Regions from separate parts of the Streptomyces sp. NPDC007205 genome, predicted to be linked through region 1. Evidence: riboswitches for the same ligand, from Rfam matches in the RefSeq annotation. Region 1 holds a riboswitch; each other region holds the start of a gene.

What was found. Region 1 has a riboswitch for cobalamin ahead of ABZ624_RS37035 (HoxN/HupN/NixA family nickel/cobalt transporter). Riboswitches for the same ligand answer to the same signal wherever they lie in the genome.
Region 2: it holds a riboswitch for cobalamin, as region 1 does, so the genes downstream of both, ABZ624_RS25450 (cobalamin biosynthesis protein) here and ABZ624_RS37035 (HoxN/HupN/NixA family nickel/cobalt transporter) in region 1, are expected to answer to the same signal.
Region 3: it holds a riboswitch for cobalamin, as region 1 does, so the genes downstream of both, ABZ624_RS23000 (CbtB-domain containing protein) here and ABZ624_RS37035 (HoxN/HupN/NixA family nickel/cobalt transporter) in region 1, are expected to answer to the same signal.

The regions. Positions count from the first base shown of each region.
Region 1 is NZ_JBEYEW010000044.1:5,234-15,456, forward strand. Features, by position in the region: cobalamin riboswitch at 713-903, shown strand; gene ABZ624_RS37035 (HoxN/HupN/NixA family nickel/cobalt transporter) at 930-2,036, shown strand; gene ABZ624_RS37040 (superoxide dismutase) at 2,474-3,121, opposite strand; partial or broken gene ABZ624_RS37045 (cobalamin biosynthesis bifunctional protein CbiET) at 3,196-3,515, opposite strand; partial or broken gene tsaD (tRNA (adenosine(37)-N6)-threonylcarbamoyltransferase complex transferase subunit TsaD) at 3,600-4,465, shown strand; partial or broken gene ABZ624_RS37055 (GNAT family N-acetyltransferase) at 4,502-4,893, shown strand; gene ABZ624_RS37060 (ABC transporter ATP-binding protein) at 5,075-5,941, opposite strand; gene ABZ624_RS37065 (iron ABC transporter permease) at 5,945-6,907, opposite strand; gene ABZ624_RS37070 (ABC transporter substrate-binding protein) at 6,973-8,013, opposite strand; gene ABZ624_RS37075 (amino acid adenylation domain-containing protein) at 8,094-10,223, opposite strand, start outside.
Region 2 is NZ_JBEYEW010000016.1:121,634-131,856, forward strand. Features, by position in the region: gene ABZ624_RS25425 (cobyrinate a,c-diamide synthase) at 1-52, opposite strand, end outside; gene cobO (cob(I)yrinic acid a,c-diamide adenosyltransferase) at 49-657, opposite strand; gene ABZ624_RS25435 (putative cobaltochelatase) at 657-2,660, opposite strand; gene cobN (cobaltochelatase subunit CobN) at 2,657-6,310, opposite strand; gene ABZ624_RS25445 (cobyric acid synthase) at 6,307-7,839, opposite strand; gene ABZ624_RS25450 (cobalamin biosynthesis protein) at 7,836-8,801, opposite strand; cobalamin riboswitch at 8,905-9,046, opposite strand; gene ABZ624_RS25455 (hypothetical protein) at 9,168-9,395, opposite strand; gene ABZ624_RS25460 (inorganic phosphate transporter) at 9,426-10,223, opposite strand, start outside.
Region 3 is NZ_JBEYEW010000014.1:15,340-25,562, forward strand. Features, by position in the region: gene ABZ624_RS22995 (hypothetical protein) at 163-453, shown strand; cobalamin riboswitch at 615-758, shown strand; gene ABZ624_RS23000 (CbtB-domain containing protein) at 795-1,016, shown strand; gene ABZ624_RS23005 (CbtA family protein) at 1,039-1,791, shown strand; gene ABZ624_RS23010 (hypothetical protein) at 1,949-2,287, shown strand; gene ABZ624_RS23015 (histidine phosphatase family protein) at 2,306-2,887, opposite strand; gene ABZ624_RS23020 (FAD-dependent monooxygenase) at 3,012-4,385, opposite strand; gene ABZ624_RS23025 (hypothetical protein) at 4,552-5,538, opposite strand; partial or broken gene ABZ624_RS23030 (M1 family aminopeptidase) at 5,736-6,094, opposite strand; gene ABZ624_RS23035 (Rrf2 family transcriptional regulator) at 6,163-6,621, opposite strand; gene ABZ624_RS23040 (TauD/TfdA family dioxygenase) at 6,714-7,613, opposite strand; gene ABZ624_RS23045 (ferredoxin family protein) at 7,666-8,034, opposite strand; gene ABZ624_RS23050 (FAD-binding protein) at 8,031-9,662, opposite strand; gene ABZ624_RS23055 (LLM class flavin-dependent oxidoreductase) at 9,659-10,223, opposite strand, start outside.

The sequences.
Region 1 (10,223 bases):
CCGGGCTGAAGGGCGGGGCCGGCCAAGGGAAGGGCAGCAACCGAGGTGCTGGTGCGCAAGGGAAAGGTCGTCGAGGCCGGTCGGCGCGATGGCTATCCCCTCGCACCCCGGTGCTGGTGGTGATCGACGCTGAGCTGCACATCAACGGCAGGGCGTGAGCCGTGGCCCACCGATACGAACTGCCACAGCCTGCACTCACCACGTCGGTGGCGTGACCTTCTCGGCCGCAGACGCGTTGAACGGGAAGCACATGCACGTCCCCCGCGGCACCCATGCGGGGCGAGCCTCCGGTTCCTGCCGGTCACCGGGGCCCGCCCTCTGGGACGTACAGGCGGTCGGGTCAGCACCGGTTACCGGTCGGACGTTGCTCGCCGTCCTCGTCCTGGCCGTGGTCCTCGGTACCGTCGGGTCAGCGGCTGAACGGGCCGATGTCGCCGGGCTGTCCGGCGCCCAGCACGTCCGGCCCCTTCGTACGTGCGACCGCTCGAGCGCCACCATGGTGGCCGGCCGGGCACACGCTGCGCCGGCCGCCGGCCACGTGGGTGCCACGGCGGCGGTAAAGGCCACGGCGGCGGTGTGCCGGGAGGGGAAGGAGGAGGAGCCGGGGCGGTCCTCGACCTCGTCGTGAGGGAATGGGCTCATCATCGCAGCCACCGCGCTCCCCCCTATACCTGATCAGTTGTGCAGCCTTGCAGTGATTGTCTCCGGCCATCTAGGGTGGGCGGGCCGTGGTGTTCGGGAAGACCGGTGAAAGCCTCTCAAGGGCTCAGTCCGGAGCGGCCCTCGCCACTGTGATCGGGGAGTTCTCGCCTCATGCATTGCCACTGGTCTCGCGGCCGGGAAGGCAGGGGCGGGCGCGTCGACCCGTCAGCCAGGAGACCGGCCACGGCAGCACGAAGCTGATCCACGAGGTGCTGGAGCGTGACCGTATGACCGTGTCCTCAGGCGTGCCCGAAGCCGCCGCCCCTTCCTTCCGCTGGCGACGCGAGGACACCGTCCGAACCGTCGGCCTGCTGGCCGTGATCGTCGCTCTGCATGTGGTGGCCTTCGGGATTCTCTTCGCGCTGGTGATCCCGCGTCACTACGAGGTCGGTTCCAAAGCGTTCGGGATCGGCCTGGGCATCACGGCCTACACCCTCGGCATGCGGCACGCCTTCGACGCCGATCACATCGCCGCGATCGACAACACCACCCGCAAGCTGATGGCCGACGGTCAGCGGCCGGTGTCGGTGGGCTTCTGGTTCGCGCTCGGCCACTCCAGCGTGGTGGTCGCCATGGCGGCACTGGTGGCCGGAGGCGCCAAGCTCGCCGGCACCCTGATGAACGACAACTCGCGAACCCACCAGGTGCTCGGCACCGTGGGCACGACGGTCTCCGGCAGCTTCCTGTACCTCATCGCCGCTCTCAACCTCGTGGCGCTGTTCGGTATCATGCGCGTCTTCAAGGCGATGCGGGCCGGACGTTACGACGAGGCGGAGCTGGAAGCGCACCTCGACTCGCGCGGCTTCATGAACCGCCTCCTGGGACGGCTGACCAAATCCATCCGCAGGCCCGGCCAGATGTTCCCGCTCGGTTTCCTGTTCGGGGTCGGCTTCGACACCACGACCGAAGTCCTGCTCCTCGCCCTGGCCGGCAACGGCGCCGCCGCCGGGCTGCCCTGGTATGCGGTCCTGTGCCTGCCTCTGCTCTTCGCGGCCGGCATGAGCCTCTTCGACACCCTCGACGGAACGTTCATGAACTTCGCCTACCAGTGGGCGTTTTCCAACCCCGTCCGCAAGGTCTTCTACAACCTCACCATCACCGGCCTGTCCATCGCCGTGGCCTTCTTCGTCGGCACCATCGAACTGGTCGGCGTCCTGCACGACAAGCTCGGTCTGAGCGACGACGTCACCGGCTGGATCGCGGGCTTGAACCTGGACAACGTCGGCTACGTCATCGCCGGCCTGTTCGTGGTCGTCTGGGCCGTGGCCATCGGCTACTGGCGCCTGGCCAGGGTCGAGGAGCGCTGGAACGCTCGCACCACAGAGACTGGTTGACGGTACAGGGGGCGGGTTCGAAGGCCCCGGCAGGCCACCCGACGCTCGGATTCCTTGCCCACGGACTCGGACACACACAGACGCGGCCCGAGGGCAGCTGGGGAAACCTGGCCTGCGCCTCCGTCTTCGCCTGTCTCAGCCGGTCCATCAGCCGGGTCGTCAATGCCCAGGCCGTGAGGCCGTTGCTCGCGGCGGGCGTTCCCGGATGAAGACCTCCAGCTTGCCCAAGGTCTTGGCCTGCAGATCCCTGCTGCCGCCGAGTATGGGGCCGAACGCGGAGGATCTGACGGCAAGTTGGGCCCGCGGGAGTCTCCCGCCCCGGCATGACAGCCGAAAGGCTCCCGCGAGGATCTGCCTCGCGGGAGCCTTCCTTTGTGCTGCCTGCCGGTGAAGGGTGAGAAGACGATCACGAGCAGGACATCTGCGTGGCTACGGCGTCACGGCTTGAGGAGCAGGCTGTCGCCGCGCTCCTTGGCTGCGGCGTAGCGCTTCGCCACGTCCTGCCAGTTGACGACGGCCCACATCGCCTCGATGAAGTCCACCTTCTGGTTCTTGTACTGCAGGTAGAAGGCGTGCTCCCAGGCGTCGAAGACCAGGACCGGGGTCGAGCCCTGGCCGACGTTGCCCTGGTGGTCGTAGACCTGCTCCACGATCAGGCGGCCGCTCAGCGGCTCGTAGGCGAGCACGCCCCAGCCGGACCCCTGCGTGGTGGCGGCGGCCTTGGTCAGCTGGGCCTTGAAGCCGGCGAAGGAGCCGAAGGACTCGGTGATCGCGTCGGCCAGGTCACCGACGCCGTCCTGGGCGAGGGGCTCGCCGCCGCCGTCCTTCGGGCCGCTCATGTTCTGCCAGTAGATGCTGTGCAGGATGTGGCCGGACAGATGGAAGGCCAGGTTCTTCTCCAGGCCGTTGATCGAGCCCCACGACTCCTTGTCCCGCGCCTCGGCCAGCTGCTCCAGGGTGTCGTTCGCACCCTTCACGTACGCCGCGTGGTGCTTGTCGTGGTGCAGCTCGATGATCTCCGGACTGATGACCGGGGCGAGCGCCGAGTAGTCGTACGGAAGTTCCGGGAGCGTGTAAAGCGCCATGTCCAACATCCTCCGACGTTATTGCGAATCACATGCAGCTGCACACTAGCAGCAAGAACGGCATCTTGCGATCAGGCTGGCCAGCAGGCGTCGAGGAGGCCGGGGCGGTGAGCCCGCCGCCGACGAACACGGCTTCGGGCCTGGGGAGTTCGGCCAACGCAGCAGGAGCGGCACCGGCGACGACCCGAAGTCCGGGTACGGCGAGGCGCTCTGCGCTGCGGAGGATGCGTGCGGCACGTACCGGCTCACGTTCGACGGTGACGGCCCGGATGTGCTTCTTGGTGAGCTGTCCGTCGTGCTCGTGCGCCTCGTCCGGCAGCCCCGGCGCCGCACCCGGTCGCAAGGCGTCCGGTGCCCGGCGGCATTCGACGGGCACGATATTGATCGGATCGCCGGACTGCTGTGTTCGCGCCCAGTCGTCGGCAGTGATCACTGCGATCTCTGCGGTCGTACCGTCCTCATCGGGAGGCCGCGCCAGCTGGACGAGCACGCCCGCTTCGGCGGAATGGTGCCCGAGATCGCGTCCCGTGCCCACGTGCAAGCCCTGCGCCCGGTGGTGCGTCGGGCACTGGACCAGGCCGGGCTGCGGCTCTCGGACGTCGGGGCGGTCGCCGTGACCACGGGCCCGGGCCTGTCCGGCGCGCTACAAGTGGGCCTCGCGGGGGCAAAGGGCATCGCCTACGCGCTGGGCGTCCCGCTCTACGGCGTGCACCACCTGGCCGGTCACGTCACCGCCGACACCCTGGAGCACGGCCCGCTGCCCGACCCCTGCATGGTGCTGATCGTCTCCGGCGGCCACACCTCGCTGCTCCTCGTGCGCGACCTGGCCCGCGACCGGATCGCCCACCTCGGCGACATCCTCGACGACGCCGCCGGGGAGTGCTTCGACAAGGTCGCGCGGGTCTTCGGCCTGCCGTATCCCGGCGGTCCGGCCATCGACCGTGCCGCACGCGAGGGCGATCCACGCGCTGTCCCCTTCCCGCGCCCGCTTCCGGGGTCGTACGACTTCTCCTTCTCGGGGCTGAAGACGGCGGCGGCCCGCTGGGCCGAAACCCACGCCGGGCGCGAACTGCCCGTCCACGACGGGGCCGCTCGCTGCAGGAGGCGGTCGCCGACGTCCTGACCCGCAAAGCCGTGGCCGCCTGCGGGGAGCACGAGGTCGGCACGCTGGTCGTCGTCGGCGGAGTCACCGCGAACTCGCGGGACGGTCACTGGCCGAGGAGCGCTGCAGGGCAGCCGGCATCGCACTGCGGGTACCGCCGCCGAGGCTGTGGCACGGACAACGGCGCGATGATCGCCGCCGTCGGCGACCTCCTCGTACGGGCCGGGGCGGAGCCGGCCCCTGTCACATACGACGCTCTCCTGCCGCACAGCGCAGCCCTGCGCTCCGTCTACGCCGACACGTTCCGCGCACCGCCCTGGAACGAGGACGAGGAGAGGGCGGACGCGTTCGTTGCACGGCTCGGCTCGGACGTCCGGCGTCCGGGGTTCACCGCCGCACTCGCCTTCGACGGAGGGGACGTCGTCGGTTTCGCCACCGGTTGGGCCACGCCCACCCCCTTTCCGGTTGACCGTTGCCATCCACAAGCGATCCGGCTCAGCGCCCGGGGCACCGGCATCGGCGCCGGCCTGCTGGCGTCGGTGACCGAGGACGCCCCCAACGGACGTGCAGCTGGACCCAGGCCACCCACCCGGCACCCGGCGGCCACGGCGTCGCCGTCTTCCTCGGCCCCCGCCATCCCGCCCGAACCCTGGCCGCCCGAACCCTGTAGCCGGCCGAACCCGAAGCCATCGACACCGGCCTCCGATCGAGGGAATGGGCAGCCGCATCCGGCAACTTCCCCAGCCCGGCTGGTCGACAAGCTCACGAAGATCGACGGCACGATCGACGTACGCGCTCGGGACCGTTCGGGACCCTTGGGGACCGTTACGTCGACGACGGCGACATCGTCATCAGCGCAGGGGTTCCTTGTCCGGCGGAGGGCTCAGAAGCCTCGTACCGGATTCCGGCACGTGTGGCTTCGCGTCCTCCTCCCTGCCCTCCACGCCGGTGAGCGGCTGGGCCGCGTAGGTGATGCGGACGACGCCGTCAGTGTGTCGTTCCGCGGACGCCCGCACGCCGAAGACGTCGGCCAGGGTCTGCGGGGTGAGCACCTCCAGGACCGGTCCCGCCGCGACCACTGCTCCCTCGCACAGGACGACCAGGTGGTCGCAGAGCCGGGCCGCCAGGTCGAGGTCGTGCAGGACCGCCAGCGTGGTGACACCGGTGGCGCGGATCAGGTCCAGCAGCTCGAACCTGGCGCGGATGTCGAGGTGGTTGGTCAGCTCATCGAGCACGAGGAGCTGTGGGTCCTGTGCCAAAGCCCTTGCCAGGAGGACTCGTTGACGTTCACCTCCGGACAGGGAGGCGTAGTCCCGGTCCGCGTAGGGACGTACGCCGCACCGGTCGATGGCGTCCTCCACGGCGCGGTGGTCCTCGGCGCCGTCGCGCCCGAGAAGCCCGTGGTGCGGGGCGCGGCCGAGGGCGACGATCTCGGTGACCGTCAGGCCGGTGGTGTTGCCTGTGGCGTCCTGGAGGACGGCGGCTGTGCGGCGGGCCGCGGTACGGGCGGACAGGGCCCACACGCTGTCGTCACCGACCCTGACCACGCCGCCCGCCGGGCGCAGCGAGCGGTAGACGGCGCGCAACAGGGTTGATTTTCCGCTGCCGTTGGGGCCGACGAGGCCGACGATGTCGCCTTTTCCGGCCTCCAGGCTCACGGCGTGCAGGATCGGCCGGCGGTCCAGGGTGATGTGGAGCTGGTCGACGGTGAGTTTCATGCGTTAGTCCAGGCCCTTGTTGCGGCGCAGCAGCCACAGGAAGAAGGGTGCGCCGAGCAGGGCGGTGAGGATGCCCAGCGGTAGTTCGTTGGGGCGGTTGAGGGTGCGGGAGAGCAGGTCGACGAGGACCAGGTAGAGGGCGCCCAGCAAGGCGGTGAGGGGCAGCAGGCGGCGGTGGTCGGCGCCGAGGGTGAGACGGACCAGGTGCGGGATCATCAGGCCGACGAAGCCGATGCTGCCGGCGACGGCGATGACCGTTCCGGTCAGGAGTGCGCTGAGCACCAGCAGCACGGCGCGCAGGCGGTTGACGTCGACGCCGAGCGCCGTGGCGGACTCGTCACCGGCCAGCAGAACGTCGAGCCGCCGGCCGAAGAGTGTGAGGAGGGCGGTGCCGGCCAGGACGACCACGGTGACCGCGGGGAGTTGGTCCCACTGGGCGCCGGCCACGCTGCCGAGCATCCAGAACATCACCGTGCGCAGCTCGGTCGGTGTCGCCTGCAACTGCACGTAACTCGTCGCCGAGAGGAAGACGTAGCCGACCGCGACCCCGGCCAGCACCAATCGAGTGGGTGCAATACGGCCCCGCCGTTGCCCGAGCGCGAAGACAAGTGCGCCCGCCGCCACCGCGCCGAGGAATGCCGCCGCCGACACCCCGAGCCCGGCGAGGGCCACGCCGCCGCCCAGGGTGATGACCAGCACCGCGCCGAGCGTGGCGCCGTAGGAGAAGCCGAGGACGATGGGGTCGGCGAGCGGGTTGGACACCACCGTCTGCAGCACTGCTCCGGAGACGGCCAGGCCCGCGCCGACCAGGGCGGCGAGGACGACCCGGGGGGTGCGGAAGTTCCAGACGATCTGATCCGTGGCGAGGTCGCCGGTCGCGCCCTGCCCTGTGACGTGGTGCCAGACGGTCCCCCACACGTCGGCGACGGGAACGTTGACCGCTCCGATGCTGATCGCCACGATCATGGTGACCACCAGCGCGACGGGCAGGAGGGTGAAGGCCAGGCCGACCCTCAGTCGGGTCGGCCGGCTCAGAACGCGTCCGGGTGCAGCATCCGCGCGATCTTCTGCACGGCCAGGTCGTTGCTCGGGCCGAGGTACATCGAGTCGGACAGGACGACGTACTTGTTGTTCTTGGCGGCCGGCCACTGGGGGAACTCCTTCAGCAGTTTCTTGGCGTAGGCCGCCGGGTTGGGGTCGTTGTAGCCGATGACGACGAGCGCGTCGACATCGGTGGCGGCCACTTTCTCCTTGCTCAGGTCGGCGAAGGAGGTCTTGGAGGCCGACTCGAAGGCGTTGGCGCCGCCGGCCCTGGTGAGGATGTCGTTGTAGATGCCGTGGGCGACGACCGAGCTGAAGGCGTTGCCTCCCATGGACATGTTGGAGAAGAGCACCATCACCTTGGGGGCCTTCTTGCCCTTGACCTTGGCGGCCACCTCGTCGATGTGCTTCTGGGAGGCGGCGATCAGCTTTTCCGCCCGAGCGCTGACGTTGAAGATCTTCCCCATGTCGCGCAGCAGCGTGTAGCTGTCTGCGACGGTCATCTTGGAGGTGTCCTGGTCGCAGCCCTGCGGGGAGACGTAGGTGTTGGCTGCCACCTGCTGCAGCTGGTCGCGGGTGGCGAAGCCGTTCTTCTCGTCGAAGCCGTACGACGTCGTGGACAGCACCAGGTCCGGGCGCAGCCCGAGCATGGCCTCGCGGGGGATGTCGTAGGCGTCGTTGAGCTTGATGTTCCTGGTGGGCAGGGACTTGATGGCCTTGGCCCGGCCGGGGACCTCGCTCGAACCGTAGCTCTGCTCGTTGGCGACGATCTTGTCGCCGAGGCCGAGGGCGAGCAGGGTCGAGACCTCGGCGACCGAGGCGCCGTTCATGACGACCACTCGGCTGGGGGTCTGCTTGAAGGTCTCACTCCGGCCGCAGTTCTCGATGGTCACGGGATATCCGGCCTTCGAGGCGGCGACATCGGCCTGCTTGCCGCTCGATTTCCGGTCCGTGGAGGAGTTGGCGCATGCCGCCGTGACCAGACACAGGGCCGCGGCCAGGGCTGTGGCGACCGGCCGTTTGATGGACATGCTGGCTCCTTGCTTACAGGCGGTGGTGTTCCGTAGCAGTAGTCGTGGCGCGGTGGCCGTGAGTTCCCGGCCAGGTCCAACTACTTTGTGGAGTGCACCGGGTGGGGTTCCTTTGCGGCCGGTGCGGGAAGTTCCCCGGCAGCCACACAGTGGTCGAGGTACCGGAAGACCAGGTCTTGGCTGATGGGCGGGTGCGTGACGCTGCTGCCGCGCAGTCCTTGGCGGACGTTGTCGGCGTGGACGTCTCCGAGGCGCAGGTCGGGGGCATCGCTCCCGGTGGTCTCGTTCGAATCGAAGAAGGCGAGCGTGGTGGCGGCCACGCCGGCCGAGCGCGGCAGCTGATCACGCCATTCGGTCAGCGGCAGACGTCGCACGGCGTATCCGTACTGCTCGACCCAGTCATAAAGGTCGCTCAGCCGTACCCTCGGTCCAACCGCGTGGTTGAAGACGGGACCGGTGGCGGTGAGGGCGAGGTGCACGACGGACTTGGCGACGTGGTCGACCGGTGTCCAGATCTCGTCCTCGAACAACTGCGGGAGGATCCCGGCGGGGATTCCCGCCCGTAGCACGCTCCACAGGAAGTCGCGTGTGTTGACGTATCCGGTCCCGGCCCGTCCTACCACTCGGCCCAGACGGTGCACGGTGACCGGCAGACCACGCTCGGCCGCTTGTTCAAGCAGTCGTTCGGAGGCCCATTTCGACTGCTGATAGCCGTAGCGCAGACCGGCGTGGGGCGGCAGGAACGCCTCCGGCACCTCGGAGCTCAGGCTCGCCGGCGGGGCCACGGACAGCGTGGAGACGTAGTGCAGCGGGATCGACCGTGCAGCGGCCAGCCGCAGCAGGTGCCGGGTGGACTCGGTGTTGACGGCGCGCAGGGTGCCGTACTCGCGCATGATGCTGACCGTCGCGGCATTGTGGAAGATCGCGTCGCAGTTCTCGGCCAGTTCGCCGAGGAGGTCGGGTGTGAGACCGAGGTCGGGGCGGGCGAGGTCGGCGGGGACAGCCGTGATGCGGTTCTTCGCGGCTTCGGGGAGCGTGAGGCGGTGGTGCTCCAGGGCCTGGTGGATGCGGTTCACGGCTTCACCGCTGGTGCGCGCGCGGACGGTGCAGACGATGTCGCCGTCGGTGGTGGCCAGGAGTTCTGCCAGGAGGTGCGCCCCGACGAAGCCGGTGGCGCCGGTCAGCAGGACGCGCCGGAGCGTGTCCGGACGGTGGCCGGTACCGGGCCGGATGTCCGGGTCGAGGACGGTGTCGGTGTGAAAGGCCGACGGGAGGCCGGTGGCGGGGGGCGGCCGGTCGTCGAGGAAGCGAGCGAGTTCGGCAGGGGTGGGGTACTGGAAGAGCCAGGCGACTCGTACGTCTCGGCCGAGTTCCACACCCAGCCGGTTCGCGGCCTGGATGGCTTGCAGGGACTGGGCGCCCAGGTCGAAGACGTCGTCTCCAGCGGTGATGTCGTCCGTGCCCAGGATCTGCTGCCAGATGCCGATGACGGTCCGCTTCAGGGGGCTGCCGGCGGTGGGGGCCTGGGGCGCGGACGGCGTGCTCAGCGCGGATCGGTCGATCTTGCCGGATCCGGTGCGGGGCAGGCGGTCGTGGAGTTCGACGGCGGAGGGGATCATCGCCGCGGGCAGCCTCGCCCGCAGGTAGTCCCTGACCTCGGAGCGGGAGGGAGCCGGAGGTTCCGCGACCAGGTGGGCCGCGAGGCGTCGGGTGCCGTCCGGCAATGTCTGTCCGACGACCGCCGCCTCCCGGATCCGTGGATGGGTCAGCAGGGCGCTCTCCACCTCGGCAGGGTGCACACGATGACCGCTGATCTTGAACTCCTCGTCCGCCCGGCCGTGGAACCGCAGTTGCCCGTCCTCGCCGATGTGCACCAGGTCTCCCGTGCGGTAGGCGCGGGGACTGCCGGGGAGCGCGGCGAGAGGGGCGAACCGGGCAGCGTCCGGTGTGCCTGCCCCTCGGTAGCCGAGGGCCAGGTTGTCGCCCAGGAGGTACAGCTCCCCGCCGACGACGGCAGCCTTGGTACCCGGCAGCGGCAGCCCGATCGGAACGTCGCCGGGGGCGAGCGCGGGGTCGTGCAGGTCGGTGACGGTGGCGACCACGGTCGCCTCGGTCGGGCCGTAGGTGTTGAACAGGTGGACCGACGTGCCCACGGCCTTGCGCCAGCGCTCCACCCGTTCGGGGAGCGCAGCCTCGCCGCCGATGACCAC
Region 2 (10,223 bases), on a different contig from region 1:
CGCTGCCCGAGGAGGGCGCGGCGATGACCAGCCGAGGCACCGACGATGTCACCACTCGATGCCCTTCTGGCCCTTCTGCCCCACGTCCATGGGGTGCTTGACCTTGGACATGTCGGTCACGAGATCCGCGAACTCCACCAGCTTCCCGGGCGCGTTACGGCCCGTGATCACCACGTGCTGGCTGCCCGGCCGGTTCCGCAGCACCTCCACGACCTCGTCCGTGTCCACCCACCCCCAGTGCATCGGGTAGGCGAACTCGTCCAGCACGTACAGCCGGTACCGCTCGGCGGCCAGGTCCCGCTTGACCTGCTCCCAGCCCTCCCGGGCCTTCTCCTCGTTGGTCGCGTTGTCACCCTGGATGTCCCGCTGGACCCAGGACCAGCCCTCGCCCATCTTGTGCCAGTCCACGGTCCCGCCCTCGCCGGAGGCACCGAGCACGCGCAGCGCGTTCTCCTCGCCGACCTTCCACTTGGCCGACTTCACGAACTGGAAAACCCCGATGGGCCATCCCTGGTTCCAGGCACGCAGCGCGAGCCCGAACGCGGCGGTGGACTTGCCCTTGCCGACGCCCGTGTGCACGACGACCAGCGGACGGTTACGGCGCTGACGGGTCGTCAGCCCGTCGGCGGGTACGACACTCGGCTGTCCCTGCGGCATTACGCGGCCCTCCTCGACGTCCCCTGCACATCCCTGACCAGCCCGGCGATCGAGTCGGCCCGCAGCTCGTCCAGCGTGACGGCCGTACCGCCCAGCTCACCCGCGAGCTGCCCGGCGAGCCCCAGCCGCACCGGCCCCGACTCGCAGTCCACGACCACCGAGGCGACCCCGTCGGCCGCGAACAGCCGCGCCGCCCGCCCGGCGAGGGCGACCGGCTCCGGGCCGCCGGTGGCCCGCCCGTCGGTCACCACGACCACGAGCGCCCGCCGCGCCGGATCCCGCAGCCGCTCCACCCGCAGCACCTCATGGGCCTTGAGCAGGCCAGCGGCCAGCGGCGTACGGCCGCCCGTCGGCAGCGACTCCAGCCGGGCGGCGGCGGCATCCACGGACGAGGTCGGCGGCAGTGCCACGTCCGCACCGGAACCCCGGAAGGTCACCAGCCCGACCTTGTCCCGCCGCTGATAGGCGTCGAGGAGCAGCGACAGCACGGCACCCTTCACGGCGCTCATCCGCTGCCGGGCCGCCATCGACCCGGAGGCGTCCACCACGAACAGCACGAGGTTGCCCTCGCGGCCCTCCCGGGCCGCCTGCCGCAGATCGTCCCGGCGGATCACCAGCCCCGGCCCGGACCGGCCGCGCGCCCGCTGGTGCGGGGCCGCCGCCTGCACGGTCGCCGCCAGGTGCAGCTTGGTCAGCGCGCCCCGGGGCCGCCGGGCCCCGGTCGTCCGCCCGTGCTCGGTCCGCGCCCGCGACCGCCGCCCGGACGCACCCTCGCCGATCCCGGGCACGCTCAGCACCTTGGTCCGGAACGGCTCGGCGGCCCGTACGGCCGACTGCTCCCGCGCGCCGGACGCCTGCGGTTCCCCGCCCTCACCGGCCTCCGGTCGCGCGGCGGCGTCCCCGCCGCCCTCCGGTCCGGAATCGGGCTGCGGCTGACCGCCGCCCCCGCCGGGGCCGTCCGGATCGGGGTCGTCGTCGCCGCTCCCGTCGTCCCCGGCGAACTGCTCCAGCGTGTCGTCCAGCTTGTCCTCGTCCAGGCCCGGTGCGTCAAAGGGGTTACGGCGCCTGCGGTGCGGCAGCGCCAGCAGCGCCGCCTGCCGGACGTCCTCCGCGAGGACGTCCGTCCGCCCGGCCCACGCGGCCAGCGCCGTCGCCGTACGCGCCATCACGATGTCGGCGCGCATACCGTCCACCTCGAAGGCCGCGCAGGTCGCCGCGATCTGCCGCAGCGCTCCGTCGCCCAGCCGCACCTGCGGCAGCAACTCCCGTGCCGCGACGACCCGTTGCCGTACGGCGGCTTCCTCCTCGGCCCACCGCGCGGCGAAACCGGCCGGATCGTCGTCGTACGCCAGCCGGCGCCGCACCACCTCGACCCGCTGCTCCGGCTCCCGCGAGGCCGCGACCTCCACGGTCAGCCCGAACCGGTCCAGAAGCTGGGGCCGCAGCTCGCCCTCTTCGGGGTTCATGGTGCCCACGAGCAGGAACCGGGCCGCGTGCCGTACGGACACACCCTCGCGCTCCACGTACGACGCACCCATCGCAGCCGCGTCCAGCAGCAGGTCGACCAGGTGGTCGTGGAGCAGGTTGACCTCGTCGACGTACAGGATCCCGCGGTGAGCGTCGGCCAGCAGGCCCGGCTCGAACGCCTTCACGCCCTCCGCGAGGGCCCGCTCGATGTCGAGCGCCCCGACCAGCCGGTCCTCGGAGGCGCCGACGGGAAGCTCGACCATCCGGGCAGGACGGGCCGTACCGGCGCCGGGCTCGTGCGGGCCGTCCGGGCACGACGGATCCGGTGCCGCCGGATCACAGGAGAACCGGCACCCGGGGACGACGGCCACCTCCGGCAGCAGCGCCGACAGAGCACGCACGGCCGTCGACTTGGCCGTGCCCTTCTCGCCGCGCACCAGCACCCCGCCGACCGCCGGGGACACGGCGTTCAGCAGCAGCGCCAGCCGTAGGTCGTCCTGACCGACGACGGCCGTAAAGGGGAAGGGGGTTGTCACTGGTCGTCGCCCTCCAAGTCGCCTTCCAGTTCCAGGTAGGTGGCGCGCAGCCGCTCCAGCGTGTCCGCGTCCGGCTCCGCCCACAGGCCCCGGTCGGCCGCCTCCAGCAGCCGTTCGGTGATGCCGCGCAGCGCCCACGGGTTGGACTTCTTCATGAAGTCCCGGTTCTCCGGGTCGAAGACGTACTCCGCGCTGAGCTTCTCGTACATCCAGTCGTCGACCACGCCCGCCGTGGCGTCGTAGCCGAACAGATAGTCCACGGTCGCCGCCATCTCGAAGGCGCCCTTGTAGCCGTGCCGGCGCATGGCCGCCATCCAGCGCGGGTTCACCACCCGGGCCCGGAAGACGCGGTGCGTCTCCTCGCCCAGCGTGCGGGTCTTCACCTGGTCCGGTACGGCGCTGTCGCCCACGTACGCCTCGGGGTTGGCGCCGGTCAGATGCCGGACCATGGCGACCATGCCGCCGTGGTACTGGAAGTAGTCGTCGGCGTCGACCAGGTCGTGTTCGCGGGTGTCGACGTTCTTCGCCGCCACCGCGATCCGCCGGAACGCCGTCTCCATGTCCCCGCGCGCCGCCCGCCCGTCGAGCCCGCGCCCGTACGCGTACCCGCCCCAGACGGCGTACACCTCGGCCAGATCCGCGTCGCTGCGCCAGTTGCGGGCGTCGATCAGCGGGAGCAGACCGGCGCCGTAGGCCCCCGGCTTCGAGCCGAAGACTCGGGCCGTGGCGCGCCGCCGGTCGCCGTGCTCGGCGGTGTCCTCGTCGGCGTGCGCCTTCACATAGTTCTCCGAGGCGGGCTCGTCCAGCTCGGCCACGGCCCGTACGGCGTCGTCGATCAGGCCGACGACGTGCGGAAACGCATCCCGGAAGAAGCCGGAGATACGGACCGTGACATCGATGCGCGGCCGGCCCAGCTCCTCCGGAGGCACGATCGCGAAGCCCGTGACCCGGCGCGAGGCGTCGTCCCACACCGGGCGGCAGCCCAGCAGCGCCAGGATCTCGGCGATGTCGTCGCCCTGGGTGCGCATCGCGGACGTGCCCCAGACCGTGAGGCCGACGGACTTCGGGTACGCGCCCGTGTCCTGCAGGTACCTCTGCACCAGCGAGTCGGCCAGCGACTGGCCGACCTCCCAGCTCAGCCTGGACGGAATGGCCTTCGGGTCGACCGAGTAGAAGTTCCGGCCGGTCGGCAGGACGTTGACCAGGCCGCGGGTCGGGGAACCCGAGGGACCCGCCGGGACGTAACCGCCGTCCAGTGCCCGCAGGATGTGCCCGATCTCGTCCGTGGTCTTCGCCAGCCGCGGTACGACCTCGTCGCACGCGAACTCCAGCACGGCCATGCCGTCCGGGAGTTCGGTGCCGAGCACGCCCCGCAGAACGGCCGGGACGACCGTACGGTCCCACGCCCGTGCCTCCATGCCCTCCGCGATCCGGCGGCACAGCTGCTCCAGCAGGTCGATCGCGTCGGACGCGGTGCGTGCCGGACCTTCCACGCGGTCCGTCAGCTCCACCGGCACCTTCACCGGCGCACCGGGCTCGGCCAGCAGCTCCTTCTCGTCGAGCCCGAAATGAGCCGCGAGGGACGACCGCAGGCCTGGCAGCGCGTTGGCCTGGCCGCCCCACACCTGGGACGCCCGCAGCACGGCGAGCACCAGGTTCACACGTGGCTCGCCGAACGGGCCGCCGCCCAGGATGTGCAGACCGTCGCGGATCTGCACGTCCTTGATCTCGCACAGATAGCCGTCGATGTGCATGACGAACTCGTCGAACTCGTCGTCGTCCGGCTGCTCGTTCACATGCAGGTCGTGGTGCAGCTCGGCCGCCTTGACCAGCGTCCAGATCTGGGCTCGTACGGCCGGGGCCTTCGCCGGGTCCAGGTCGGAGACGAGCGCGTACTCGTCCAGCAGCTGCTCCAGCTTGGCCAGGTCGCCGTAGGTGTCGGCGCGGGCCATCGGCGGCACCAGGTGGTCGACCACCGTGGCGTGCCCGCGCCGCTTGGCCTGGGTGCCCTCGCCGGGGTCGTTGACGATGAACGGGTAGATCAGCGGCAGGTCGCCGAGTACCGCGTCCGGAGCGCAGCCCGCGCTGAGGCCGAGCCCCTTGCCCGGCAGCCACTCCATCGTGCCGTGCTTGCCCATGTGCACGATCGCGTCGGCGCCGAAGCTGTTCTCCAGCCAGCGGTAGGCGGCCATGTAGTGGTGCGAGGGCGGCATGTCGGGGTCGTGGTAGATCGCGATCGGGTTCTCGCCGAAGCCGCGCGGCGGCTGGATCATCACGACGACGTTGCCGAACTGGAGCGACGCCAGCACGATGTCGTCGCCGTCGACGTAGAGGCTGCCCGGCGGCTCGCCCCACGCCTCCGTCATCGCGTCCCGCAGCTCCGGGTCCAGCTTCTCGAACCAGGCCCGGTAGTCGGCCAGCGGCACGCGCGCGGGGGCCGCCGCCAGCTGTTCCTCCGTGAGCCACTCCACGTCATGGCCGCCGGCCGCGATCAGCCGGTGGATCAGCTCGTCGCCGTCGGAGGGGTACTCGGTGAGGGCGTACCCGGCGTCCCGGAGCGCGTCCAGCACCCGCACCGCCGACGCCGGTGTGTCCAGTCCGACCGCGTTGCCGACCCGGGAGTGCTTGGTCGGGTACGCCGTGAAGACCAGCGCGACCTTCTTCTCGGCGTTCGGCTTGTGCTTCAACCGGGCGTGGCGCAGGGCGATCCCGGCCACCCGCGCGGCCCGTTCCGGGTCGGCGAGGTACACCGGGACCTCGTCCGGGCCCTGCTCCTTGAAGGAGAACGGCACGGTGATCAGCCGTCCGTCGAACTCCGGGATCGCGACCTGCATCGCGGCGTCCATGGGGGACAGGGCGGCGTCGGACTCCTCCCACGCGGCCCGCGAGGAGGTGAGGCACAGGCCCTGCAGCACCGGGATGTTCAGATCCGCGAGGGCGCCGATGTCCCAGGACTCCTCGTCGCCGCCCGCCGACGCCTGCGAGGCGTGGGTGCCGCCGGCCGCGAGCACCGTGGCGACCAGTACGTCGGCCTTCGCCAGCAGTTCGTACAGTCCGGCGTCGGCGCCGCGCAGCGAACCGCAGTAGACGGGCAGGGCGCTGGCCCCCTTCGCCTCGATCGCCTCGCACAGGGTGTCGACGAAGGCGGTGTTGCCGCTCAGTTCGTGCGCCCGGTAGAAGAGCACGCCCACGGTCGGCCGGCCGTCGCGGACCTGGTACGAGCCGTGGACGCCGTACTCCGGCATCTTCCGCGGCTCCTCGAAGCCCTCACCGGTCAGCAGCACGGTGTCCGACAGGAACCGGGACAGTTCCAGCAGGTTCGCGGGGCCGCCCTCGACCAGGTACTTCAGCGCCTCCGCCACCACACCGGCCGGCACCGACGACTCGGCCATCAGCTCGGCGTCGGGCACGGCCTCGCCGCCCAGCAGCACGGTAGGGATCCCGGCCGCCTTCAGCGCGGCGAGCCCCTCCTCCCAGGCGCGCTTGCCGCCCAGCAGCCGCACGACGGCCAGGTCGGCGCCGTCGAGCAGATGCGGCAGCTCCTCACGGACGTCCACCCGGGTCGGGTTGCCGATCCGGTAGTCCGCGCCGGAGGCCCGGGCCGCCAGCAGATCCGTGTCGGCGGTCGACAACAACAACACTGTGCTCATGCGGGCGCTCCCGGTGGAATGAAAGGCAGTCCTTGTGGCGCGCCCGACTCGATGAGCCGCCAGAGCGCGTCCGTGTCCGCGTGCTGTTCGATCAGGTCGCCGAGCCGGTCGAGCTGCTCCTCGCGCAGCGCGGCGAAGGAGGTGCCGGGCGCCGGCACGAAGCGGCGGCCCGCGGCGGCGGCCACCTCGCGCAGGAAGGCCCGCCGGAAACCGTCCGACTCCAGCGAGCCGTGCCAGTGCGTACCCCAGGTGTGGCCGACCCGGCAGCCGTCGAGGCCGTGTCCTCTGCCGTCGGAGATGAACGCCTCGCCGCCGAGGACGTCGGCGACGCCGTGGTGGATCTCGTACCCCTCGACCCGCTCGCCGAGGGCCTCTCCGGCCGGGCGGGTCAGGGTCTTCTCGCGGGCGAACCGCACCCGCACCGGCAGCACGCCGAGCCCGTCGACCGCGCCGGCCCGCGACTCGACCTCGTCCTCGATGTGCTCGCCGAGGATCTGGAAGCCACCGCAGACACCGAGGACCGGGCGCCCTTCGGCGGCCCGCCGGACCAGCGCGTCCGCGAGCCCCCGTTCCCGCAGCCACTGGAGCGCCCGTACGGTCCCGCGCGTGCCCGGAACGACGACCAGGTCGGCGTCCGCCAGCTCCTCCGGACGGTCCACGAACCGCACCACGACCCCGGGTTCGGCGGCCAGCGCGTCCACGTCGGTGAAGTTGGACATCAGCGGGATCGCGCACACGGCGACCCGCAGCACGTCCTCGCCCACGGGCGGGGTCACGGTGGACTCGCGGACTGTGCCGCGCAGCGACACCCGCAGTCCGTCCTCCTCGTCGATGCCGAGCCCGTGCCGGAACGGGAGCACGCCGTACGTGCGCCGCCCGGTGAGGCCCTGGAGCATCTCCAGCCCGGGTTCCAGCAGGCTGACATCCCCCCGGAACTTGTTCACCAGGAATCCGGCGACCAGCTCCTGGTCCTCGGGCGACAGCAGGGCGACGGTGCCGAAGAAGGACGCGAAGACGCCGCCGCGGTCGATGTCGCCCACCACCAGCACAGGAAGCCGCGCACCCCGCGCGATCCCCATGTTCACGATGTCGGTCCGGCGCAGATTGATCTCGGCCGGGCTGCCCGCACCCTCACAGATCACCGCGTCATACGTGCCCCGCAACTCGGCCAGACAGTCCAGCACGGTGCCGAGGAGCTTCTGCTGACGCCCCCCGTGGTACCCGCGCGCGCTCAGCTCGCCCACCGGCTTGCCCAGCAGCACCACCTGGCTGCTCTGCTCGCCGCCCGGCTTGAGCAGCACCGGGTTCATCAGCGCGGTCGGCTCGATCCGGCACGCCTGGGCCTGCATGGCCTGGGCCCGCCCGATCTCCGCGCCCTGACGGGTCACGAAGGAGTTGAGCGACATGTTCTGCGCCTTGAACGGCGCGACCTTCACGCCCTGACGCACCAGCCACCGGCAGATCCCGGCCGTCACGACGCTCTTGCCGGCGTCGGAGGTGGTGCCGGCGACGAGGAGTCCCCCGTTCACTTCCCACGTCCCTTCAGACCCTTGGCGAGACCTTTGGCGAGGTGGCGCACGGCGACCGTGGTGCCGAGCGCGAGCAGGCCGACGCGGCCGGAGAGCCGTACGGCCCGGTCGATGTCGGTGACCCGGACCGCCCGTCCGGTGTCCCCGTTCAGCACGGGCCGGTGCTCGACCCGGCCGCCGTAGGAGAGCGTGCCGCCCAGGCGTACGCCGAGGGCTCCGGCGAAGGAGGCCTCGACGGGCCCGGCGTTGGGGCTCGGGTGCCTGCGGGCGTCGGCCTGCCAGGCGCGCAGGGCACCGCGGGGGTCGGGGCCGGCCGCGGCGGCGAGTACGGCGGTCAGCCGGGCTCCCGGCCAGCCGGCCAGGTCGTCGAGCCGGGCGGAAGCCCAGCCGTAGCGCCGGTAGCGGGAGGACTTGTGACCGACCATCGCGTCCAGGGTGTTGACCGCCCGGAACCCGAGCAGGCCCGGAACCCCGGCCACGGCCCCCCACACCAGTGCCCCCACGACGGCGTCGGAGGTGTTCTCGGCGACCGACTCGACCACCGCCCGGGCGATCCCGTCGGCGTCCAGTGCCTGCGGGTCCCGGCCGCACAGATGCGGCAGCCGCGCCCGCGCCGCCTCGACGTCTCCGCGTTCCAGGGCGCGCCCGATCGTGCGGGCCTCGCGGGCGAGCGACGTGCCGCCGACGACCGCCCAGGTGGCGGCGGCGGTCAGGGCGAGGGAGGCGGCCGGAGAGGGGCGTACGGCGCGTGCGGCCACCGCGCCGAGTGCGGCGGCGCCTCCGGCGCACACAGCGGTGTGCAGGGCGCCCCAGCCGCGGTGGTCGTGCCACAACGCGCGGTCCACGGCAGCGGCCGCCCGTCCGAACGCGGCGACCGGATGCCCGTGGCGCGGATCGCCGAGGAGCAGGTCACCGAGAAGGCCGGCGGCGGCGCCGTACGCGTACGTGCGATCGGCACCCATCGGCTCAGCCGGCCGTGGGTACAGGAGCGGGCCTGGTTCGGGTCCTGGTCCTTCGGCAGCCGAGCATGGCGATCCGTGTCCTCACTCAGGGTGTCCGCGCCCTGGTTCGACGAGATTCGGCGGTGAGAGTTCCTGGCTTCCGGGGTTCTTCCCCGGTCACAGTGGCGGGACCGCGCCGGATTCGCACCGGCTTCCTCTCTTGCCGCCGTTCATGGCCTGGGCAGTCCACCACGCACCCGGAACGGCCGTCAACTTGCCGTTGACCTGCGGGGGGAGAGTGTGCCGATCCCCACACCGCGGGGCGTGCGGGCATGGGAAAGGCTCCCCTTCCGCGTGACGGGGGAGGGGAGCCTTCAGAGGGTGTGGTCAGTGCTTGGCCACGATCAGGTAGATGCCGTACGCCACCGCCGCCGCGCACGCGGCGAAGCAGACGTAGGCACCGGTGACGGCGAGGCCGGCGGAGCCGCCCTGGGCCGTGGCCTTCTCGCGCCGGGCCAGGCCGTTGATGCCGAGGGTGAAAAGGGCCACCAGGCCCACCGCGAAGGCGAGGCTGACGCCGAAGACGGAGCCGATGGCCGCCCAGTCGATCTTCATGATGCTTCCTTCGTAACCGGGGTGGCCGGATCAGACGGTGGCGGCCGGCGGGGCGGCCGGGGTCACGGGCTCGGCGGCCGCCGGGGAGGCGATCGTGGCCGTCAGGTTCTCGGTGATCGTGCCCGCGGGGGGCGGTGTCACCGCGGCGATGGCGGTGGTCACCACGCCGGCCGGCTCCTCGGTGCCGACGACGACGTTGGAGTGGTCGACGACCTCACGGCGCGAGATCTTCCAGATCGCGGCGCTCGAGGCGACCAGGAAGACGGCGACCGCGGCGGTGCCCCAGTCACCGAGGTCCGTGACGGACTCGGCGCCCGCGCCGACCAGCGCGGCGGCCGGGAGGGTGAGCACCCAGGCGATGGCCATCCGGGTCGCGGTGGACCAGCGGACCACCCCGCCCTTGCGGCCGAGGCCCGCGCCCATCACCGAACCGGAGACGACGTGCGTGGTGGACAGGGAGAAGCCCAGGTGGGCCGAGGCCAGGATGGCGGTCGCGGCACTGGTCTGGGCGGCGAAGCCCTGGCGCGGCTCCAGTTCGGTCAGGCCCGTGCCCATGGTGCGGATGATGCGCCAGCCGCCGATGTAGGTGCCGAGCGCGATGGCCAGGCCGGCGGAGAGGATGACCCAGGTGGGAGGGTTGGAGCCCGGGGCGATGACGCCGCCCGCGATCAGCGCGAGGGTGATGATGCCCATCGTCTTCTGGGCGTCGTTGGTGCCGTGGGCGAGGGAGACCAGGCCCGCGGAGGCGATCTGGCCGGCGCGGTAGCCCTTGCGGGTGGCCTCGCCCTCGGCCTTGCCGCCGATGCCGTAGGAGAAGCGGGTGGCCAG
Region 3 (10,223 bases), on a different contig from region 1:
CCTCCTCGACGCACACCGGGGCGGATCTCCCCGGGAGGGAGTGACATGGGCGTGCCGGAGAGGCCGACGGAAGAGGCGTCCGGCGGCGAGGTCACGGGGAGCGCCGGGGCGCCGTGCCGGGTCGTCGTGTGCCGGGACTGCTGCTGCGGCAGTCCCAAGGTCATGGGAGTCGATCACGCCGCGCAGACCGCACGGCTGCGGGCCGAGGTGCCGGTGCGCATCTCTGACTGTCTCGACGTGTGCGACCAGGCCAACGTCATCGTCGTACAGCCGTCCACCGCGGGCCGGGCCGCCGGTGCGCGGCCCGTCTGGCTCGGACTCGTCAACGATCCGGACGCAACCGAGGACATCGTGACCTGGGTGCGGGCGGGCGGCCCGGGCGTCGCTCCCCGGCCGGACATCCTCGACCTGTACGCCTTCACACCGCCACGGCGCCGTGCGGATCCCCGCTGACCGAGGGTCCACCGTCCGGTGCGCGCCACCGACAGACCCGTGCACAACGGCACCGGAGGACCGTCGAGTTGGGCCCCGCCTGCGCTGCCGTCCCTCCGGTCTCGTAGCGTCCCTCCTGGTGAGAGAGGAAGATCACGGCGGGGCAGGCGGTCTTGGCCGTGCGTGCGGCTCGCGGTACGGTCTGTCCGATATCGACGACGGCGAGACGGAAGCCGGTGGGAATCCGGCACGGTCGCGCCACTGTATGCGAGACGCCCCCGCGGCGTCCCATGAGTCAGACCCGTGGCCGTCGTCCTGTGCACCACCGAGATGGGACGCGAACTCCCAGAGGAGGTTCTGCCATGGCGCAGACCGTCGCCCAGCCGACAGCCACCACCCCCGCCGTTCCCGCCACGCTGCCGCTGAAGGCGATTGCTCCCTGGGCGGTCTTCTTCGGCATCCTCATGCTGATCCTGCTCTACTTCGTCGGCGCCGAGCAGGGCGCCACCTCCGTGGTCAACGGCACGGACGTCCACGAGTGGGTGCACGACGCCCGCCACCTGCTCGGCTTCCCCTGCCACTGAGGCGAGGGGACACCGCCCGCCCATGAGTTCCGCAACCGTACGGAACCTTCTCGTACGGGGCATGCTCGCCGGCCTCGCCGCCGGCGTGCTCGCCCTCGTCGTGGCGTACGTCCTCGGTGAGCCGAGCGTCGACAAGGCGATCAGCTTCGAGGAGGCCCACTCCCATGAGCACGAGATGGAGGTCGTCTCCCGCTCCCTGCAGTCCACCGCCGGCCTCGCCACCGGCGTCCTCGTCTACGGGGTCGCCTTCGGCGGCATCGCCGCGCTCGCCTTCTGCTTCGCCCTGGGCCGCGTGGGCCGCTTCAGCCCGCGCGCCACGGCACTGCTGCTGTCGGGCTGCGCCCTGCTCGCCGTGTACGTCGTGCCGTTCCTGAAGTACCCGGCCAACCCGCCGTCGGTCGGCAACCCCGACACCATCGGCAAGCGGACCACCCTGTACTTCCTGATGATGCTGCTCAGCGTCCTGCTGGCGATCGCCGCCACCCTCCTGGGCAAGCGCCTGGCTCCCCGTCTGGGGACCTGGTGGGCGACGGTCGTCGCGGTGGCCGCGTTCACCGTCGTGATCGGTCTGGCCTACCAGTTCCTGCCCGTCGTCAACGAGGTGCCCAAGGGCTTCCCGGCCAGCCTGCTGTGGCGGTTCCGGCTCTCGGCACTGGCGATCCAGACCGCTCTGTGGGGCGGATTCGGCCTCCTCTTCGGCGAGCTGGCCGAGCGCCTGCTGAACCCCGGGCCGGCGACGGCCGGGAGCGGGCGAGCGGTTCCGGCCGCCCGCTGACTCCTTCCGGACAACAGCCGCCCGACAGAGGGCCCTTCGGAACCATCGGGGGGCCCTCCGGCGTTCTGCGGACACCGACGCGCACGGGATCACCGGAAGGGCACGGGAATCCGGCGGGCCGGACGCGGATCACCCGGCCGAGGAGCGGAGGAACCGAGTGGCCAGAGCCCCACAGCCGCGCCGCATCACCCTCGGTGGCCGCGACGCGGTCGCCCTCACCCCGCAGGAATACGAGCAACTGGTCGCCAGTCGACGGCAGATCGGCGGCCAGAGCGCCCGCGTGCGGGTGCTCGCCCAGCAGGCCAAGCGCACCGAACAGCTCCTGCACGACCTGGAGACGCTGATAGCGGCCTCCGGGGACGGCTGCCGGGGACGGTCCCACCCGGCGCCGACGATCTGCCCCGACCGCCAAGCCACGGAGCCGGGCGCCGGCGGCACCTGCCTGCGCTGCGCGATAGCGGCGCTGCTGCGCCGTCACCGGGACACGGCAGCCTGAACAGCCGCTCGGCGGCACCTAATCGGCGTCCGGCGCGGCAAGCGGACGCCCCAGCCGCAGATTCCAGCGCCCGGCCCGGCCGCTGAGCTCGGTCACGGTCAGCGGCGGCACATCGAGGCGCCAGAACACCGTGGGGGGCACCCCCAGCGCGTCGACGGCGGCCGCCCGCACCACCTCCGGCTCGACGACGGCAACCGTACGGCCCTCCACGGCCTGCGCGTCGGCCAGCCACCGCGCGACCCTTGCGCACAGATCCTGCACGGACTCACCACCGTGCGGTGCGCAGCCGGGGTCGGTGAGCCAGTGGCCCACGGCCTCCGGCTCGGCGGCCCCCACCTCCTGCAGGGTGCGGCCCCGCCAGCGGCCCACGTCGAGCCCCGCCAGCTCCGGCACCGGCACGCCGTCGAGGCCCAGCGCCGTGGCCGTCTCCCGGCAGCGCGCGCCGGGGGAGACGGCCACACGCCCCGCGGCGGGCAGCGAGCCGGCCGCCGCCCGGGCCCGCGCCGTGCCGGCCTCGTCGAGCGAGCCGCCGTCATCGAACCGCGCCTGCCGCAACGACACGCTCGTTGCGGGGGAGACGAGAAGAACTCGGCTGGTCACGGGGATGCTCCTGCTGCCGTCGACATGGGGCGGGGGACTTGACCGGTACGGCCCGCGCAGCCGCTCACCGTCCCCGGGCGAGGGGATCGGCCGTTACCGGTGCTCAGCGCGCGGGGGGTTGCCATCAGCTGCCGGCCTCGCTCAACCCCGGTTCCTCCGGTGTCGTCGGCGGCTCGGTGGGCGTGGGCGCGGGCGGGCGCAGGAGGACGGCCCGGGCCACGGCCGGGGCGAACAGGGCGGTGACGGGTGCGCGGAGCGTCAGTACGGAGCGGAAGGCGGGCCCCACCACGGGGTCGCCGGGGTAGCGCTCCAGGACACGCTGCAGGTACCAGTCGGCGACGCGGTCCGCCGGCCCGGCGGCCACGGCAGTGCCGACCGCGCCCGGCATCTTGCGGTCCGCCCCGGCGGAGATGTCCCACGCCTGCCGGGACGCCGCGAGGAGCGCCCGCTGCGCGCGCTGCGTCGTGGGGACCCGGCGGGGATCGGCGAGCGTGTCGCGCAGGGCGACCGCGCTCATCGCGGCGACGGCCATGCCCTGCCCGTAGATCGGGTTGAAGGTGCACAGCGCGTCGCCGGCGGCGATGAATCCGGCCGGGCGGCGGCCGGGCAGGTCGTAGCGGCGGCGGATGTTCGCGGTCCGCCGGTGGCCGAACGCCGACGAGAGCGGTTCGGCCTCGTCCAGCCACTGGTGCAGGAGCGGATGCGGCAGCCTCTTCCTGGTGTACGTCTCGAACTCGTCGTCGTCCGTGGGCGGTTCGTCACCGCGCAGCCCCGAGACGATGACCAGATGGGTGCCGTCCTCCAGTGGCAGAGCACCACCGCCGTGGACCTGCTCTCGGCTGGGGTAGACGTAGTAGCCGCAGGTGTCGCCGTCGAGGACGCCGCTCCTGCCGCGGTAGACACGCGAGGCGTACGCGAGACCCGTGTCGATGGTCTCCTCGTGCGCGGCCTCGGCCCCGATCGCCGTGAGCCACTGCGGGGCCTTCGTACCGCCGCCGGAGGCGTCGACGACCAGGTCGGCCTCAAGGGCGCGCTGCTTCCCCCGGGCGTCGCCGGAGCGGTCCCGCAGCAGCACGCCCCGCACGCGCGAGGCGTCACCGAGGAGCCCGACGGCATCGGTCCCCTCCACCACGCTGATCACCGGGTTGGCGAGGACGCGCCGCCGCACCAGCTCCTCCAACTGCGCGCGGGAACCGGTGTAAACGTGTGTCGTCGCGGGCAGCCGCCGGAACCAGTGCCCGTTCTGCCTCTGCACCAAGTCCGACGGCAGGCCCACGCGCGGTGCCCCCGCCGCCCGCAGCTCCGCGACGAAGCCCGGCAGCAGCGACTCCAGAGCCACCTGCCCGCCCTCCAGCAGGACATGCGGATGCCGGCTCTGCGGTACGCCGGGCCGCGGCTTCGTACCGTCCGGGAACCGGTCGCGTTCGACGACGGTCACCCGGTCGGCGTGCCCGGCGAGGACGTGCGCCGCGAGCAGCCCCGCGAGGCTCCCGCCCACGACGACCGCATGCCGCGCGTCCCGCCCGCCGCCCACACCCCGACGATCCCATTTCCCCGCAGAGTTCACCGATGCGCTCCCCTGGTCACCTCGTGGTCAGAAGGCACCAGTATCCCGCTCCGCAGGGCGAGTTGGCCGCGTTCAGGGTGGCGCGGTCCTTCATGTCCTAGATGTCGGCCGTCGGCGTGGCGTCCACCTTGATCACCTGGGTGCCGATGGAGTAGACGGAAGGTTTGCCGTCTGCGGAGATGATTCCGAGCTCCGTCTGTGCGTAGTGGCGGACGACCTTGTACATACGCGCGTCCGGGTTGTGCTTGACGAACGGCTTGTCCGAGTCGCCGAGGTTGACATAGGACTGCAGGTCCTTGGCGAGGAAGGTCTCGTCGACAGCGCTGTCGGACAACACGAGCGCGCCACCGCCAGCGGTTTTCGCGGCGAAGACGTCCCCGGCGCGGGGAGCGGTCTTCTTGAAGTCGGCCCAGGCATGCCCGCCCAGGTTGTCGGCCCGCTCGGTGTACCAGGACCTGCCGGTGCGCCGGGCTGAGGTGTCGGCGAGCGGGGTGTCGCGACCACCTGTCACCCACAGATCGGTGACCAGTTCCGGCAACTGCGACGGCGCCGTCTTACCGATCTTGGTGTCGGGGCCGGCGACCTTCATCAGCCCGGCTCCGTCGAGGGCGATGTGCGGCACCTTGGCCACGTCGGACCCTTCGAAGTCGCGGGCGACGACCATCCGCCAGCCGTCACCGGAGCGCTTGAAGACGAGGAACCTGATGTCCTTCGACCACAGCTTGCCCGGCTTGCCATGGGTGAGATGCGCGCCTTGGGCGCGCACCAGGAACCAGTCGGCCTTCGAGGAAGCGGGCGGGATGTAGAAGGTGCGGTTGACGTACGCGAACGGAGCGAGGTTGTCCGCGACGTCGCTCTTGGCGAGGGCTGGGATCTGTGTGAAGTACGCCTGGTCCATCGCAAGGACCGCGCCGCCTTCCGCCCTTGCCATGAGTGAGGCGGAACGCTGGGCGTTGGCCTGGTTGTTGAGCTGCTGATAGGCGTCCACCGCCTTGTTCGCCTCGGCCCTGGTGAGCAACGGCCTCTCGGCCGGCGCAGCGCCCGCGTGCGCGGAAGCGCCGTCGGCGGTGGAGCATCCGGTCAAGGCAGCCGCGGCTGAGAACACGGCCGCGGCGAACACGCCGATGCGCGTGGCACGGACTATGTGGGCAGAGCGGGCCGAGTGAGCCATGGCGAGGTGTCCCCGTTTCTCGTGTACTTTCGGCGACCGCCCTGTGCAGCGCGCACGAGACGATCGCCGTGCCACGGTATCGACCCCACTCACCGAGGCGGCAACTCCCGCTCGTCGCCGACGGCCTTGCGCACCTTGTGCACGACCATGGCGCCGCGTCCGTAGACGGGCGGGTCGGACACGCGCCCCCGCTGGGCGGATCGGCGGGCGGGAAGGCCCAGATGCCCTCGCTCTCGGCGCCCGTTCCGTCGTAGAAGTTCTGGAAGATCTCGTCGGTGCTCCTGCCGCCCTGCTTCTCCTCCCACAGCCACTCCGCGTAGGTGGCCAGCCCCTCGCTGAGCCACATGTCCCTCCAGCTGCGCGGGGTCACGGAGTTGCCGAACCACTGGTGCGCCAGCTCGTGCACGAGCAGCGCCTCGTCCGGAGCTTCGGCGAAGTGGGGCTTGGTCTGGGTCTCCAGGGCGTAGTCGAGAGGGTGTTCGCATGGTGGACGCCCTTATCTCGTATTCTGGGACGAGCGTGAAATGGCGCAGCGTGTCAGGGGTTTACCCACGCTCCTGGGGCATCGCTCAACGCCGACACTTCGGCAGGTAGTCGGGCGGCTGCGACGTCGGCCAGTGACACGCCGTCCAGAATCTCGCGCACATTGGACCGCAGTGCGATCCACAGCGGCAGGAGTGACTCGGCGGGGCCGGTGTAGGACAGCTCCGGAGGGCGGACCCCGCGCACCGAGACAAGCGGTCCGTCCACGACGCGGATGACGTCGGCGATGCTGATGGACTCGGCGGGCCTGGCCAGCCGGTAGCCGCCGCTGCCGCCGCGCTGGCTGAGGACGAGACCGCCCCGGCGCATGTCGTTCAGGATGCTTTCGAGGAACTTGTGCGGGATGTCCTGGGCGTCGGCGATGGCCTCGGCCTTCATCGGCCCGTCGTCCCGTGACGCGGCGAGCTGCAGCGCGGCACGTACCGCGTAGTCCGCCCTGGCTGAGATCCGCATGCGCCCATTATCCCGTACGGCTTCGGTCGGCATCCGCTGTGGGCAGGTCACCGGTCGCCGGACGGGTCTCCCCGCCCGGCGACCGGGGAGGTTCAGGCCGCTGCGGGTGTGTAGTGGGAGGCGTCGTCGCCCTCGATGGTGTGGCTGAGCGTGCCGTCGACACCGGCGGGGACGTCGCCCGCGACGGTCACCCGATGCAGCAGGCGCGGGAGGTCGCCGTAGTCGTCGGGGGCGTAGTGCTGGGTGATGCGGTTGTCGAACAGGACGAGGTCGCCCGGCGTCCAGGCCACGCGCACGATGTTCTCCGGGCGGGTGACGTACGACTGGAAGATGCGCAGCAGGTCTCGGGAGTCGGAGGGGCCGAGGCCGACGATGCTCTGGGCGAAGCCGCCGATGAACAGGCCGCGCTCCCCGGTCTCGGGGTGGACGCGGACGACGGGGTGCGCGGTGCGGTACTTCCGGGAGACGAACCGCCTGCGGTGCTCAGCGGCCTTCTCGTTCTTCGGGGCGGCGTAGTCGTAGTCGTTGGTGTGCACCGCCCACAGCTTGTCGGCCAGGTCGCGCAGCGGCTCGGGCAGGTCGCGGTAGGCGGCGGCCGAGTTGGCGATGAGGGTGTTGCCGCCGTAGGGCGGGACCACGATGCTGCGCAGCGTGGACGCCTTCGGAGGCGTCCGCACGAAGGTGACGTCCGTGTGCCAGTGGTTGGCGCGGATGCCTTCGTCGCCGTCGACGGGCAGGATCTCGGGCCGGCCCTCGACGGAGGGCACGGTGGGGTGGGCGGTGGTGAGCTCGCCGAAGAGGGAGGCGAAGCGGAGCTGGCCGGCGTCGTCGAGGTCCTGGTTGCGGAAGACGAGCGCCTTGTGTTCCAGGAGCGCGGAGTCGATCTCGGTGACGACGGCGGGGTCGAGGTCGGTGGAGAGATCCACACCGAGGACTTCGGCGCCGATACGGCCGCCGATCCTGCGGATGTCGAAGCCGGTGCTGGCGGTCATACGTGGGTGTCCTTTCGAGGAGCGATCAGTGATCGTGATCGACTGGGGGTGATCAGGAGGTGATGGGCAGGGAGGTTTCCTTGGAGCCCGGCGGTACGAGGGGCGGGCCGACGGCTCGCAGGGCGCCGGGTGTACGGCCTGGTCCCCAGCCGATGTGCCGGCGGTAGCTGCCGAGCAGGCCGGTACGGCTCAGGTGCTCCTCGTCACGCGCGGCGGAGTCGTCGGGCATCGGGCGTGCCAGGGGCACGACGTAGAGGGCGTCGGCCGGGCAGTTCGCCTCGCACTGGAAGCAGGTCTGGCAGTCGTCGCGGCGGGCGAGTACGGGGATGCCGTCCCCGCCACGGTCGAAGACGTTGGTCGGGCAGACCTTGATGCACCTGTCGCAGGTGATGCATCGTTCCGCCGAGACCAGTTCGATCACGACGCCACCTCCAGTGGTGCCACCGGTGCGGTGGGTGCCGCCAGTGCGGCTGGTGCGGTCGGCAGCGGCTCGGCGCGGGTCCACACCTGGTCGAGGCCACCTGTGACGATGCGGTGGTGCTGCCCCGGGTCCTGCGCCGGGAAGTCGAGCCGCTTGGCCATGCCGCGCGTCTCGGTGCGGGCCAGGGCGGCGGCGTACATCCAGCGGGCGTGCGCCGTCATGGCTGCCGCCTGCCTGGCCCGTACGACGTCCCCGCCCCCGGCGTGCAGGGACGCGCGTGACTCCTCCCACACGGCGTCGAGCACCTTCAGCGAGGCTGTGAGCCGGTCACCATGGCGCAGGTAGTTCTTCTCGTACGGAAGCACTTCGCCCTGGACGGCGGTGATGACGTGCCGGAAGCCGTCGGCCGGACCGGGTGTCCCGGTGGGCCGGAGTCCGGCTCCGCCCGCTGCCACCACGGGCCTGGTACCGGCGCGGGCGCCCAGGGAGCGGGCGTGGCGGGCGGCGCCCCGGCCCGCCCAGGTGCCGGAGGAGATGGCCCAGGCGGCGTTGTGGCTACCGCCGCCGGTGAAGCCGCCGCAGATCAGCTCGCGGGTCGCGGCGTCCCCGGCCGCGTACAGTCCGGGGACGGTGGTGGAGCAGTCGTCGCCGGTGATCCGGATGCCGCCGGTGCCGCGCACGGTGCCCTCGGCGAGGAGCGTGACGGCGAAGAGCTGGGTGAAGGGGTCGATGCCGAGCCGGTCGAAGGTGAGGAAGAAGTTCGGCTGGGCCAGCCGCATCGCCTGCCGGGCCGCCTCGTCCGCCCGGTCCAGGCGGCAGTACACCTTCTCGCTGAGCAGCGTTCGCGCGATCACGGACCTGCCGCCCTGGCCGGCCGCCCCCTCCAGGACCGAGCCGTCCGCACGGTAGAAGGTCGCGAAGGAGTAGAACGCGGTCTTGGTGACGGAGGTCCCCTCAGGCGCGATGCCGTACGCGCTGGAGAACTCCATCCCGGACAGCTCCGCGCCCGCCTCGGCGGCGAACAGGGCACCGTCGCCGGTGTTGACGTTGCAGCCGAGCGCTCCACTGAGGAATGCGCAGCCGCCGGTGGCCAGCACGACCGCTCCGGCGCGCACCCGGTACGGCTGCCCAGCCTGGCGCCGGTGGCCCCGCGCCCCGGCGACGGCGCCGGAGGGGTCGGTGAGCAGTTCGGTGACCGGGCTGTGGTCGAGGATGCGTGCCCCGGCACGCTGGACGCGGATCCGCATCCTGCGCATGTACTCCGGCCCCTGCAGCCCGTTCCTGAGCTGCTTCCCGTCGGGCCCGGCCGGGAAGGGGTAGCGCCCGGCCGCCGCGAGTTCGTTGATTCCGGCGTACGTCTGGTCCAGAACCCGGGTCATCCAGCGCCGGTCGGCCAGGTATCCGCCCAGGGCCTCCCTGCTCGCCATGGCCGCCTCCCGCGCGGCGGGCTCCGGGGGGACGTACCAGACGCCGGTACCGGCTGAGGCGGTGGCGCCGCTGGTGCCGCAGTAGCCCTTGTCGGCGAGGACCACGTCGGCCCCGTCCTGCGCCGCCTTGAGCGCGGCCCACGTGGCCGCGGGGCCGCCGCCGACCACCAGGACGTCGGTGGTGAGTTCCAGCCCGCTCATACCGGTTGCCTCTCTCCGGCGACTGCCGCGACCAGCCGGTTGGCGGGGCGGGCCAGACCGTAGTGCTCGCGCAGGGTGCGGCCGGTGTACTCGGTGCGGAACAGGCCGCGCCGCTGCAGGATCGGCACCACGTGGTCGACGAAGTCCTCCAGGCCGCCCGGCAGATGGGGCGGCATGATGTTGAAGCCGTCGGCGGCGCCCTGGGTGAACCACTCCTGAAGCTGGTCGGCCATCTGCTCGGGGGTGCCGGCGAAGACGCGGTGGCCGCGTCCGGCGCCGAGACGGGCGATGAGCTCGCGCAGGGTGAGGCCGTCGCGGCGGGCGAGTTCGGCGACGAGCGCGAAACGGCTCTTGTTGCCGTTGATGTCCTGTTCCTCGGGCAGGTCGGGCAGCGGTCCGTCCAGCGGCAGCCCGGTCAGATCGGTGCCGAGCATCCCGGAGAGTTGGGCGAGTCCGTATTCCGGGACCTGAAGTGCGGTCAGCTCCTGCTCCAACGCGCGCGCCTCGGCCTCGGTCGAGCCGATGACGGGGGCGATACCCGGCAGGACCAGGAGCTGGTCC